DNA from 2 places in the Janthinobacterium sp. BCJ23 genome. Region 2 is predicted to be linked to the other one. Evidence: predicted binding sites of a transcription regulator. Region 2 holds the regulator's gene; the other holds the start of a gene.
The links. Region 2 encodes sigma-54, which starts transcription at its own class of promoters, with help from an activator protein. Its sites were predicted from a motif close to TGGCANGNAANCTGCTTT; they were not measured.
Positions count from the first base shown of each region.

Region 1: AC54AG_RS11450 (EDSAP-1 family PEP-CTERM protein) is a predicted target of sigma-54. The motif match lies at 1,540-1,557, and genes of this name have one in related genera.

Region 1 covers NZ_JCAQAW010000002.1:1,192,885-1,198,699, forward strand. The annotation lists gene AC54AG_RS11440 (hypothetical protein) at 1-71, opposite strand, end outside; gene AC54AG_RS11445 (glycosyltransferase) at 209-1,441, shown strand; gene AC54AG_RS11450 (EDSAP-1 family PEP-CTERM protein) at 1,631-2,614, shown strand; gene AC54AG_RS11455 (EDSAP-1 family PEP-CTERM protein) at 2,725-3,723, shown strand; gene AC54AG_RS11460 (nitroreductase family protein) at 3,758-4,858, opposite strand; gene AC54AG_RS11465 (ThiF family adenylyltransferase) at 4,859-5,728, opposite strand; gene AC54AG_RS11470 (methyl-accepting chemotaxis protein) at 5,811-5,815, opposite strand, start outside.
Region 2 covers NZ_JCAQAW010000008.1:94,563-100,377, reverse strand. The annotation lists gene rapZ (RNase adapter RapZ) at 1-660, shown strand, start outside; gene AC54AG_RS22130 (enoyl-CoA hydratase/isomerase family protein) at 661-1,746, opposite strand; gene hpf (ribosome hibernation-promoting factor, HPF/YfiA family) at 1,880-2,242, opposite strand; gene AC54AG_RS22120 (RNA polymerase factor sigma-54) at 2,312-3,790, opposite strand; gene lptB (LPS export ABC transporter ATP-binding protein) at 3,795-4,550, opposite strand; gene lptA (lipopolysaccharide transport periplasmic protein LptA) at 4,550-5,131, opposite strand; gene lptC (LPS export ABC transporter periplasmic protein LptC) at 5,157-5,768, opposite strand; gene AC54AG_RS22100 (KdsC family phosphatase) at 5,811-5,815, opposite strand, start outside.

The DNA.
Region 1 (5,815 bases), on a different contig from region 2:
GGCGGTGGCGGCATATCGGGTTCGGGCGTGCTGTGCGCACGCAGCGGGGCAAGATGGAATTGTGGCAGCATGGTGGCCTCCTTTGCCCCACTGTAGCCGATGCAGCCAAATCCTGGCGCCCGCCATTGACAGGCGGCGGGGAACTAAACGGCGTGGCGCCACTCCAACTTTGCAGGCATCCCCTCCAGCACGAGTGCAAGCGACCCCTATGGCGCGCAAGAAAATCCTCTTTATGGCCGAGGCAGTGACCCTGGCCCATGTTGGCCGTCCCCTGAGCCTGGCCCAGGGCCTGGACGAGGCAAAATACGAGGTGCATTTTGCCTGCGCCGATGGGTATGACTTTTGTTTCAAGCAAGCCCCCTTCCGCCGCTGGCGCATCGACAGTATTTCATCGCTGCAATTTCTGCAGGCACTCGCGCACGGCAAGCCCGTGTATACGGAAAGCACCTTGCACGCGTATGTGGAAGACGACTTGCGCCTGCTCAATGCCGTCCAGCCCGACCTCGTGATCGGCGACTTCCGCCTGTCGCTGTCGGTCAGCGCGCGCCTGCAGCGCATTCCCTACATTACCGTCAGCAACGCCTACTGGAGTCCCTGGGTGCGCCAGCACTACACGGTGCCCAACCTGCCCCTGACGGGCGTGCTGCCCATCTGGCTGGCCGATCCCCTGTTCCGCCTGATCCGCCCGCTGGCCTTCGCTTCGCACGCCGTGCCCCTGAACCGCGTGCGCCGCCGCCATGGCTTGCCATCGCTGGGCAGCGACCTGCGGCGCATCTATACGGATGCCGACCGCACCTTGTACGCGGATATTCCGCAACTGTTCCCGCCGCACGGCATGCCGTCCACGCACGACTACCTGGGTCCCATCATCTGGGCGCCGCCGCTCGACTTGCCGGACTGGTGGCAGCGCCCGGAACTGAGCAGCGGAAGGCCCATCATCTATGTCACCCTGGGCAGTTCAGGCCAGGGGCAATTGCTGCCGCGCGTGCTGCGCGCGCTGGCGCCCTTGCCCGTCACCGTACTGGCGGCCACGGCCGGCACCATCCGCGTCGATGCCGTGCCGCCGAACGCCTATGTCGCGCCCTTTCTGCCGGGCGATGCGGCCGCCCGGCGCGCCAGCCTGGTGATCTGCAACGGCGGCAGCCCCACCAGCCAGCAAGCGCTGACGGCAGGCGTGCCCGTCATCGGCATCGCCGGCAACCTCGACCAATTTCTCAACATGCACGGCATCGTGGGTGCCGGCGCCGGCCTGCTGCTGCGCGCCGACCGCTTCCAGGAAACCGCTCTGCGCCATGCCGCCACGCGCATGCTCGACGATGGCCGGGCCAAGCTGGCGGCGCGCCAGCTGGCCACGGCCATGCGCGACTATGTGCCAGGGCAACGCTTGCTGCCCCATATGCACGCCCTGCTGGGCTCGTTGCCACAAGGCGGACAGCCTTGAAAGGCTGGCGTCGGTTTTTTTTACAGCGCATCCGGCAAAGCCTGCACCGCGTCAACAAAAGCACGCCAAGTCATTGATTTCAAAAGAACCTCATGCGTTGGCATGGAAGTCGCTAGGTACTGGCCATGAGCACCTGCCGACAGGTCTCAGGCAAGACTTCCAGACTCACTCAACCATGAGGTGAATACAATGAAACTCTCGAAACTGAAACTGCTCCCGGCCGCAGCGGCATTGGCCATGCTGTGCGCCGCCGGTAGCGCACAGGCGGGCGCCTACGGCTATTCGTACAACAACATCTTCGGCCTGGTGATCGCCGTGCCGACGGGCCAGATCACGGTAGCCAACAGCACCACGATCTCGCGCAGCACGGCCACCCTGAATGGCGTGAGCGTCATCAATGGCGGCGCCGGCTCGCTCGATGCCCCACGCGCCAACGTCGGCCCCGTCATCAAGGGCGAAAACGACTTCACGCAACAAGGCCCGGCAGGCAACTATTCACGCGGCGATGCGCAAATCGTCAGCACGCAGTTCCCTTCGTTCCCGCCAGGCTCCACCTCCACCCAGGCAGTGAACGTGGCCGAAGCCCACCTTGACGGGCCTGCCGGCACGGCCGATGCGTCCGGGCGCAACGGCTCGACCACGGGTTTCTCGGTCGATTTCGTCGTCGGCTCGCCCACGGCAACCCTGAGCTTCGACTTCCTGGCGTCGCCCTTCATGCAGGTCTTCCTGCAAAGCACGGTCGGGCAGCTGTCCACGGCCACGGCCAACTTGGTCGTCACCTTCACCATCACGGACGCGGCCGGCGCGACGGTATTCAACTGGACGCCAGACGGCGTGATCGGCTCGGGCATCTTCGGCGGCACGGAAAACGCCGATGGCGCCAACCTGAACACCAGCCTGGCGACCAATTTCCTCACGCGCGGCAACCTGTTCACCTACGACCCTTCCGGCTGCGGCACGCCCACGGGCACCGGTGTGGGCACAGCGTGCGGCAGCAACTTCAGCTCCGTCAGCAATGCTTTGACGGCCGGCAACTACACCTTGACCTTGAATGCGGTAGAAAGCGTGGACTTGGTGAAACAGGCGGCGACACCCGAACCGGGCACCTTGGCCTTGCTGGGCCTGGGCCTGGCCGGCCTGGGCTACGCCCGCCGCCGCAAAGTTGCCGCCTGAACCAGGCAACAGGGGGGATTCACAGGCGAGGGAGTCTCCTCGCCTTTTTTTTATGCGGCAAGCCTGTCGGTTTTCCTTACAACGCAGCCGACCAGGAGATGAGGATTTTCATGACTACATTTTTATGCATTCGACTTTCAACGGCCCTGCTGGCCTTGCTGTTGCTGGCCGGCAGCGGCACTGCCAGCGCCGCCGCCTACGGCTATTCCTACACCAGCGTCTTTGGCCTGGTCATCAGCAATCCCACCGGTTCCACCACCTTGATCAGCAATATCGACCTGTCGCGCACCACCGCCACGCTCAACGGCAGCAGCGTCATCAACGGTGGCAGCAATGAGATCGACGCGCCGCAAGCGACACGCGGCGCCGTCACCAAAGGGCAAAACGATTTTACCCAGCAAGGCATGGGCAACGCCGCGTATGCGCGCGGCGAGGCGCAAATCATCACTTCGCAAATTCCCCCGTTCCCGCCGGGCTCGACCAGTACGCATACGGTGAATGCGGCGGAAACCTTCCTGACGGGCGGCGGCAGCGCCGACGCCTCGGGACGCAACGGTTCCAGCACGGCCCTGGCCATCAATTTCGTCGTCGGCCAGCCGGGCGCAACCCTGGCCTTCGACTTCCAGGCCCTGCCCTTCATGCAGCTGTACCTGGACGCGCTGGCCGGCACGGGCTCGGCGGCCACGACGAATATGGCGATGACGTTCAGCATCATCGATGACAATGGCCAGATCGTCTTCAACTGGGCGCCCGACGGCAGCCTGGGCTCCGGCATCCTGGGCGGCACCGAACTGGCCGACGCCGCCAACCTCAATACGGGCTACGCGCAAACGCCGCTCACCAGCGGCAGCGTATTCACGTACGACCCCAGCGGCTGCGGCGCGCCCACGGGCACGGGCACCGGCAAGACCTGCGGCGGGCAATATGGCGCCATCACGGACAACCTGGTGGCGGGCAACTACACCCTCGTGTTGAACATGCTGAACAGTTCCGAACTGGCCTACGTGCCAGGCGTCACCCCGGTGGCGCTGCCCGGCACCTTGCCGCTGCTGGCGGCGGGCCTGGCAGCGCTGGCGTGCCTGGCGCCACGGCGCCGGCACCGGCACTGATGCTGACGCCGTGGCGCGCACGGCGTCACGCGCGCTACTGCCCCGTTGTGGGCGCCACCAGCAAGTCTTGCAGCGGACGGCGCAAGGAGCGTGCACTGGCCGCCGGCCCCGCACCGATGCGTCCGAGGAACACGGCCCGTTCGACCGCCGCCGCCCCCAGCACGCCCTGGCATTGCACGGCCAACTCCTGCGCCATTTCCTGCATGCCATCGGTGCGCGAAAAGGTGCGCCGCTCGCGCACATAGCGGGCAAAGATCAGCGGCGTCAGTTCCGGCTGCAATTGCAGTCCCAGCTGCGTGGCCGTCAGCCAGAAGCGCTGCATGGCACGGCCGGCCGCCACGTAATCGTCGATATGGCGCGGCGGCGCATCGGCCAGCAGCGCGAAATGCGCGGCGCAATACAGGCCCGGCAGCAAGTCCATCTGCAGCCGCGGGGCAATGGTGCCGCCCAGCCAGGTATTGAAAAAATCCACGCGGCGCCAGCTGTGCATGACCCAGCGCATCAGGCGCGCCGTCATCGCATCGACGCCGAGCGCCTGCTCCGGGATGCGGTCGCTACTGAAGCGCGCGCCCCATTCGATCACGTCGCGGTGCACCTTGTGCGCTTCGGGCATGGTCAGGCGCAGCTTTGCATTGTCGAACATCAGCCGCGCGCAGGCCAGCCGCGCGCGCCCGCCCTCGAACCATTGCACGCCATAGCCGGGTGGCAAGCAGGCTGCCAGCGCCGCCTTTTCGCTGGCGCGCAGGCTGCGCGTGCTGAGCCGCCGCCGCTGCACGCTGCGCTGCGGCAGGAAGGCCGCCAGCGGATCGGGCAGCATGCCGGGGCTGTCGATCAGGTGCACATCGAAGGTGGGCAGGGTATCGGGCATGGACAGGCGCCGACGCGCTTCCATGCGCAAGCCGTGACAGCTGGCCGCCAGCGCCATGCTTTCAAGCAAGGCGCCCAGCGATAGCTGGCTGGGATGGCCGTCGAGGTCGTACACGCAGTGGCTGCGCGTATCGAAGCCATGCACGACCACGTGCCGCGGGTCCACGACTTCAAAGCGCCACGGCTGCGTGTTGTCGCCGCTGGGCGCCCAGCGCGCCTGGTCGAGGATGCTTTCCAGCACGGGATCGTTCAGCAGTGCTTGCGCCATTTATGCCCCCTGTGCGGCGCGACGCCGCTTGATGATGGCCATCGTCAGGCGCTGCAGCGGATGACGGTTGCCGCCGGGACGCCAGGTATGCACGAGCTTGTTGCGATAGGCGTCGAAATGCACGCCGTGCGGCGCCGCCATCACCTTGCCGCGTTTCAACAGAATTTTCAAGGCTTCCGTGGCGGCCGCGCCCGCGCACAGCTGGCAGCCCATGATGGTCGACGGCCCGCGCCGCTCCTTCAGGTTGATGGCGGACGGGTCGACCAGGTAGGGGCCGTGCAAGCCGGCCGGCGCCAGCCCGACGAGAAAGCGCAGCGCTTTTTCTTCTTCGGGCAAGTCGCCCCAGCCAAAATACTCTTCGAACGTCATGCCGCCCGGCATGAAGCTGAGCACGGCCGTGCCCATGCCCAGCGGCGCGGCCGTGATGGCGGGAATGCCCAGGCGGGCGCACGTGGCGAAAGTGGCCTGGCGCGCGGGAAAGGCGAAGAAATCCAGGCCGTCCACGTACAGGTCGACACCGGCAAAGAACTCGGCCAGGTTGCTGTCGTGTATGCCGTCGGGAAACTGCTTGATGTCGAGTTCGGGATTGATGTCGCGCGCCATCTGCGCCAGCACGGCCACCTTGGGCTGGCCCAGGGTGGACACCATGGCGCCGGCCTGGCGGTTGAAGTTGGCGATATCGAAGGTATCGAAATCGGCGATGTGGAAAGCGCCGATGCCCAGCCGCGCCAGGGTCAGCAAGTGCACGCCGCCGACACCACCCATGCCGGCAATGGCCACGCGCTTGCCGCGCAAGCTGTTTTGCTCCGCCTGCGTGACCCAGCCCAGGTTGCGGGCAAATGCCGCGTGATAGGAAAAACCATCTGTCATGCTCACCTCTACTATGCGTCCGCTAAGGACCAAGAAGAATTTGACAGATGGTCAGGCGATAAGTTCCCGTTCTGACGAAAACTTAGC
Region 2 (5,815 bases):
CACAATGTGGCGCTGCTGCGCGACCAGGGACACGACGTCAAGGTCATGTTCCTGACGGCCACCACGCATTCGCTGGTGGCGCGCTTCTCGGAAACGCGGCGCAGCCATCCGCTGTCGCATGAATTGCGCCCGAACCAGAATCCGGCCAGCCGCCGCACCCTGATCGAGTGCATCTCGGAAGAGCGCGAACGCCTGTCGGCCATCGAACAGCTGGGCCACGTGATCGACACGTCCGAACTGAGCGCCAACAAATTGCGCGCCTGGATCAAGGATATGATCGCTTCCGAGCGCGCGCCGCTGACCCTGTTCTTCGAATCGTTCGCCTTCAAGCTGGGCGTGCCGCTGGACGCCGATTTCGTCTTCGACGTCCGGGCCTTGCCTAACCCGTATTACGACCTGGCGCTGCGCCCGCTCGATGGCCGCGACGCGCCCGTGATCGCCTTCCTCGACGCGCAGCCGAGCGCGCTGGAACTGCTGGCAGACATCCGCGCCTTCATCGAAAAATGGCTGCCGTCATTCAAGTCCGACAACCGCAGCTACCTGACGGTGGCCCTCGGTTGCACGGGTGGCCAGCACCGCTCCGTGTACATGGCGGAACGGCTGGCGCAATACTTCGGCCCGAATGAACGAGTGGTTCTGCGCCACCGCGAACGTAGCTAGTTAATTCAGGTGGCGCAGCGGATGCGCTGACGCCGGCCAGACCGGTGCGAAGAAGCGCGCCACCATGGCAGCGTCGACCTCGTCCAGGCTGGCAGGGCTCCAGCGCGGCGCATTGTCTTTGTCGACCACCAGTGCGCGCACGCCCTCGAGCACTTCGCCATGCTCGAAATTGTGGCGCACCACCGTGCGTTCCATGCGCAGGCAATCGGCCACGCCCAAGTGAGCCCCGCGCTGCAGCAATTCCAGAGTTACCGACATCATCAAAGGCGAGCGCAGGCGCATGGCCAACAGCGCCTTGCTGGCGAACGCGCTGTCGTCCTGCGCCAGCGAGGCCATGATGGCCGCTACGGAATCCGCACCGAAATGGCGGTCCAGCGCCGCGCGCGCCGCCGCCAGCGAGGAGACACCTGCCTGTGCCTGGAACGGCGCCGCCAGCGCCTTGATGGCCACCGGCAGGGCCTCGCCCGGCGTCGACTCGAACAGGGCCAGCAGCGCCCCCATTTGCGCCTCGGGCAGGTAGACATCGGCCAGGTCCGTGTACAGGGCGTCGGCCGCGCTGATCGTCAAGCCCGTCAAGCCCAGGTACAGGCCCAGCTGGCCGGCCAGGCGGGACAGGAAATAGCTGCCGCCCACATCGGGGAACAAGCCAATATTGACTTCAGGCATGGCCATGCGCGTGCGGCCCGTGACGATGCGCAAGCGGTTGCCGGGTCCGGCTTGCGCCACGCCCATGCCGCCGCCCATCACCACGCCATCCATCACGGCGATATACGGTTTCGGATAGAAATGGATCACATGATTTAACGCGTATTCTTCCGTAAAGAAATCTTCCAGCAAGGCGCTGCCGCCTTGCGGCGTGGCCAGGCCCGCATCGTAGAAGAAACGGATGTCGCCGCCGGCGCACAGTGCTTTCTCGCTGCTCGAGCGGATCACGACGGCGTCCACCTGCGGATCGTCGCGCCAGGCCAGCAGGGCCGCGCTCAGGGCGCGCACCATCTCCAGCGACAGGGAATTCAAGGCTTTCGGACGGTCGAGCACGATATGCCCCGTGCGGTTGCGGATGGAAGTCTGGACGAAGTCGCTCATGGCAGGCGTGAAAAAAGTAAAAGTACAAACATTTTAGCGCCTGCGCGGGGAAGATTGCGTTCAAAAGGTCCAGGCGCAAAAAAGGGCGCAATGTGCGCCCTTAGTTGATCACAACTGCTGGAAGCGGGTGGCCTTAAACGGCGACGACGGCGTCTTCCTCGGAGTTGTCTGGCAGATGCTTGATCGCCTCTTTACCGTGCCCTTGCACTTTGGTTTTGTATTTCATCACTTGCCTATCGAGCTTGTCGATCAGGGCATCGATCGCGGCATACAGGTCTTGTGCCAGGCTTTCCACGTAGACGGTTTTGCCACTTAAACGCAGGTTGACTTCGGCCTTTTGACGTTTTTCTTTCTCTTTGAGGTTATCCACGGTCAGAATCACGGCGATATCGATAACTTGATCGAAATGACGTTTCACGCGTTCCAGCTTCGTTTGTACGTATTCACGGATGGCTGGTGTCACTTCGAGATGATGTCCGCTGATGGTGAGATTCATACACACTCCTAAAGATGATCGGGTTCGTGCGGTCCATCCTATCCGGCCCGCAGAGGAACCGAAAAAAACTTACAAACACTTACGCAGGCTCACTGGCGGAATTTTCAACGCTTCCCGGTATTTGGCAACAGTACGTCGCGCAATCACCATGCCTTGTTCCCCCAGCATGTCCGCAATCTTACTGTCGGATAAAGGATTTTTAGGGTCTTCTGCTCCTGTCAGTTGCACGATCAATGCCCGTATCGCCGTCGATGACGCTTCGCCCCCCGCTTCGGTGGCGACGTGGCTACCAAAGAAATATTTCAACTCGAACATGCCGTGCGGGGTCAGCATGTACTTTTGAGTTGTTACCCGCGAGATAGTACTCTCGTGTAAACCCAGTGTATCAGCTATTTCACGGAGCACAAGGGGGCGCATGGCAACGGCCCCATGCGAGAAAAAGTTCTTTTGTCTTTCTACTATTGCCTGTGCCACGCGCAGGATCGTGTCGAAACGCTGGCGCATATTCTTGATCAGCCACTTGGCTTCCTGCAACTGTGCGCCCATGGCGCCCTCGCCCTTGCCCTGCTTGAGCAGGTTGGCGTACATGGCGTTGACGCGCAGGCGCGGCATGACGTCGTTGTTCAGGGTCACTTGCCAGCCATTGCGCGCGCGCTTGACGACGACGTCGGGCACCACATAATCGGACACGTCCGAGGCGAACACGGCGCCCGGATGCGGATTGCACTGGCGAATCACCGTCTGCGCTTCGCGCAAGTCTTCATCGTCGCAATCAAGGGCTTTTTTCAGCTTGTTGAAATCGCGCTGGGCAAACCAGGCCAGGTGCTTTTCCACGATGACGAGGGCCATGCGCCGCGTCACCATGGCGATGTGCGGCAAGCGCTTGATCTGCAGCGCCAGGCATTCGGACGCATTGCGCGCGCCCACGCCGGGCGGATCGAAACTTTGCAGCAGCGACAAGGCCGTGCGCATCTCGTCGGCGTCGATTTCCAGCTCTTCCGGCAGGCGCGCCAGGATGTCGTCGAGCGACTCTTCCAGGTAGCCATTGTCGTCGAGCGCGTCGATGATCAGCTCGACCAGCGCACGGTCGCGCAACTCGAGCACCGTCACGCGCATCTGCTCCATCAGGTGTTCGCGCAGGGTGCAGTGATGGGCCTCGAGTTGCGGGCGGGAATCTTCGTCGTCGGGCGCCTTGCCCCGGCTCGCCTCGCTCCAGTCGCTGTCGCCGCCATCCGCCACGGCCGGACCCTCGCCCGCCTCGCCGTCAAAGGTTTCCGCTTCGGCTGGCGCCGCGGGCGCCTCCTGGCCTGGCGGCTGGGGCGGCGCTTCGGCCGGCGCCGCCGTGGAACTCAAGGCCCCGTCCGACAGCAGGCGCAGCGAACGGTCGAGCGGATCGTCGAGGCGCTCGAGCAGGGGATTGTCCGTCAGCAGTTGCTCGAGTTCCTGGTGCAATTCCAAGGTGGACAATTGCAACAGGCGTATCGATTGCTGCAACTGCGGCGTCAGTGCCAGGTGCTGCGAAGTGCGCAGCTGCAATGATTGTTTCATTGGCTTACATGCGGAAGTGTTCGCCCAGATAGACCCGGCGTACCGACTCGTTCGCGATGATGTCGTCGGGGCGTCCCGACGCCAGTACCGAGCCCTGGTTGATGATGTAGGCACGGTCGCAAATACCCAGCGTCTCGCGCACATTATGATCGGTGATCAGCACGCCGATATTGCGCTCCTTCAAGAAGCGCACGATGCGCTGGATCTCGATCACGGCGATCGGATCGACGCCGGCGAACGGCTCGTCGAGCAGCACGAAACGGGGATCCGTGGCCAGCGCGCGGGCGATTTCCACGCGGCGGCGCTCGCCGCCCGACAGGGACAGGGCCTGGTTCTCGCGCAGCTTTTCAATCTGCAAATCGGCCAGCAGCTTATCCAGGCGCTCCTCGATCTCGGCCTTCTTCAAAGGACGGCCTTCGACGGTCTGGATTTCCAGCACGGCGCGGATATTGTCTTCCACCGTCAGCTTGCGGAAGACGGACGCTTCCTGCGGCAGATAGGACAAGCCCATCTGCGCGCGGCGGTGGATCGGCAGGCTGGAAATGTCCACGCCGCTGATGTCGATGCTGCCGCCGTCCGACGGCACCAGGCCGACGATCATGTAGAACGAGGTGGTCTTGCCGGCGCCGTTCGGGCCCAGCAAACCCACCACTTCGCCGCATTCGACTTGCAGCGAGACATCATGCACGACTTGCCGCTTGCCATAGGTTTTTTGCAGACCGCGAACGATCAGGGTGCTGCCGCAACGAGTATTGTCCATTATTTCTTTCCTGGCGCAGGCGTTGCCGGCGCTTTCTCCGCTTCCGGCGCCTTGGTCTTCGGCTGGATCACCATGCGCACGCTGCCGCCATCGGAAGTGCTGGTGCCGCTGTCGGAATTTTCCATCTTGAATACTTCCTTGCGGCTGTCATACGAGATGAAGGCGCCATTGGCCACGTCCGTCACTTTCGTGCCTTCCAGGCGCGTCAGCTTGGCCTTGGAAAACAGTTTCACCACTTCCGTCTTGTTGTCGTATTCCACGCGCTCCGCTTCGCCTTCGACCCACAGGTCGCCCGCGCCATCGCGCTTCTGGCGGAACGTGGCCAGCTTGCCGGGATCGGCCCAGAAGGTGATGAACTGGTAGCCTTGCGGGTCTTCCGTGATCAATGCCCGGCCCGCCTTCATGGTCAGGGTGCCCTTGACCAGCACGACGTCGCCCGTCAGGGTACGCACCTGCTTGACGTCATCGACGTGGCCGCTGCGTGCCGTGATGACGGCTTCCTTCTCGGAATCGGCTTTCTCGGCATGCGCCACGCCCATGATGGCCAGCGAAAATACGGTCAACAGCAAGATGTTCTTCATAGTATGGTTTCCTTGTTTCATTCTGTCATTTTGCCGCCGCGGCCGGGCGCGGTTTCGGCGGGAGGACCATGCGCAGCGCATTCTGCACTTCCACCACGCCGGTGGCGTTATTGGCTTTCATGCCGATGCCATTGAGGCGCGAAGTCCCCGTCAGGATATCGACAGGCACGTCCGTTTCCATTCTTTCCTCGTCCGGAAACACCGTCAGCGCTTCCGTCCTGACCGTCAGGTTCTGCGCCTTCGGACTGGCCGCGCGGTCGATCACGACCTTGCGGTGCAGTTGCAGCCGGGTATTGTCCTGGTCGATATGCGCCAGTTCCGCATTCATGTTCAACGGCGGCATGCCGGGCGTGAGCTTGCGCACGAAGGGCTGGTCGATATCGGACGAATCGTCGGCCGGATAATGCGTGAGCTTGGTGCCCGACACGATATAGCTGGGCTTACCCGTCAAATCCATGCGCACCAGGCTGAAATTGGTGATGAAATAATCGGGCTCATCCAGATGCTTGCTGGCCTTGATGTCCTGGCTGTTCTTGTTCATCACTTCGAGCAGCCAAAAGCTGGCCAGCGCGACAACAACCGCGCCCAGCAGGGTAAAAATCGTGCGCCAGCGATGGGCGCCTCCTGGCTTACGCATAGGGTTTCACTCTTTCCAATATCACTGGCGGCAAGGTGCGCCTCACT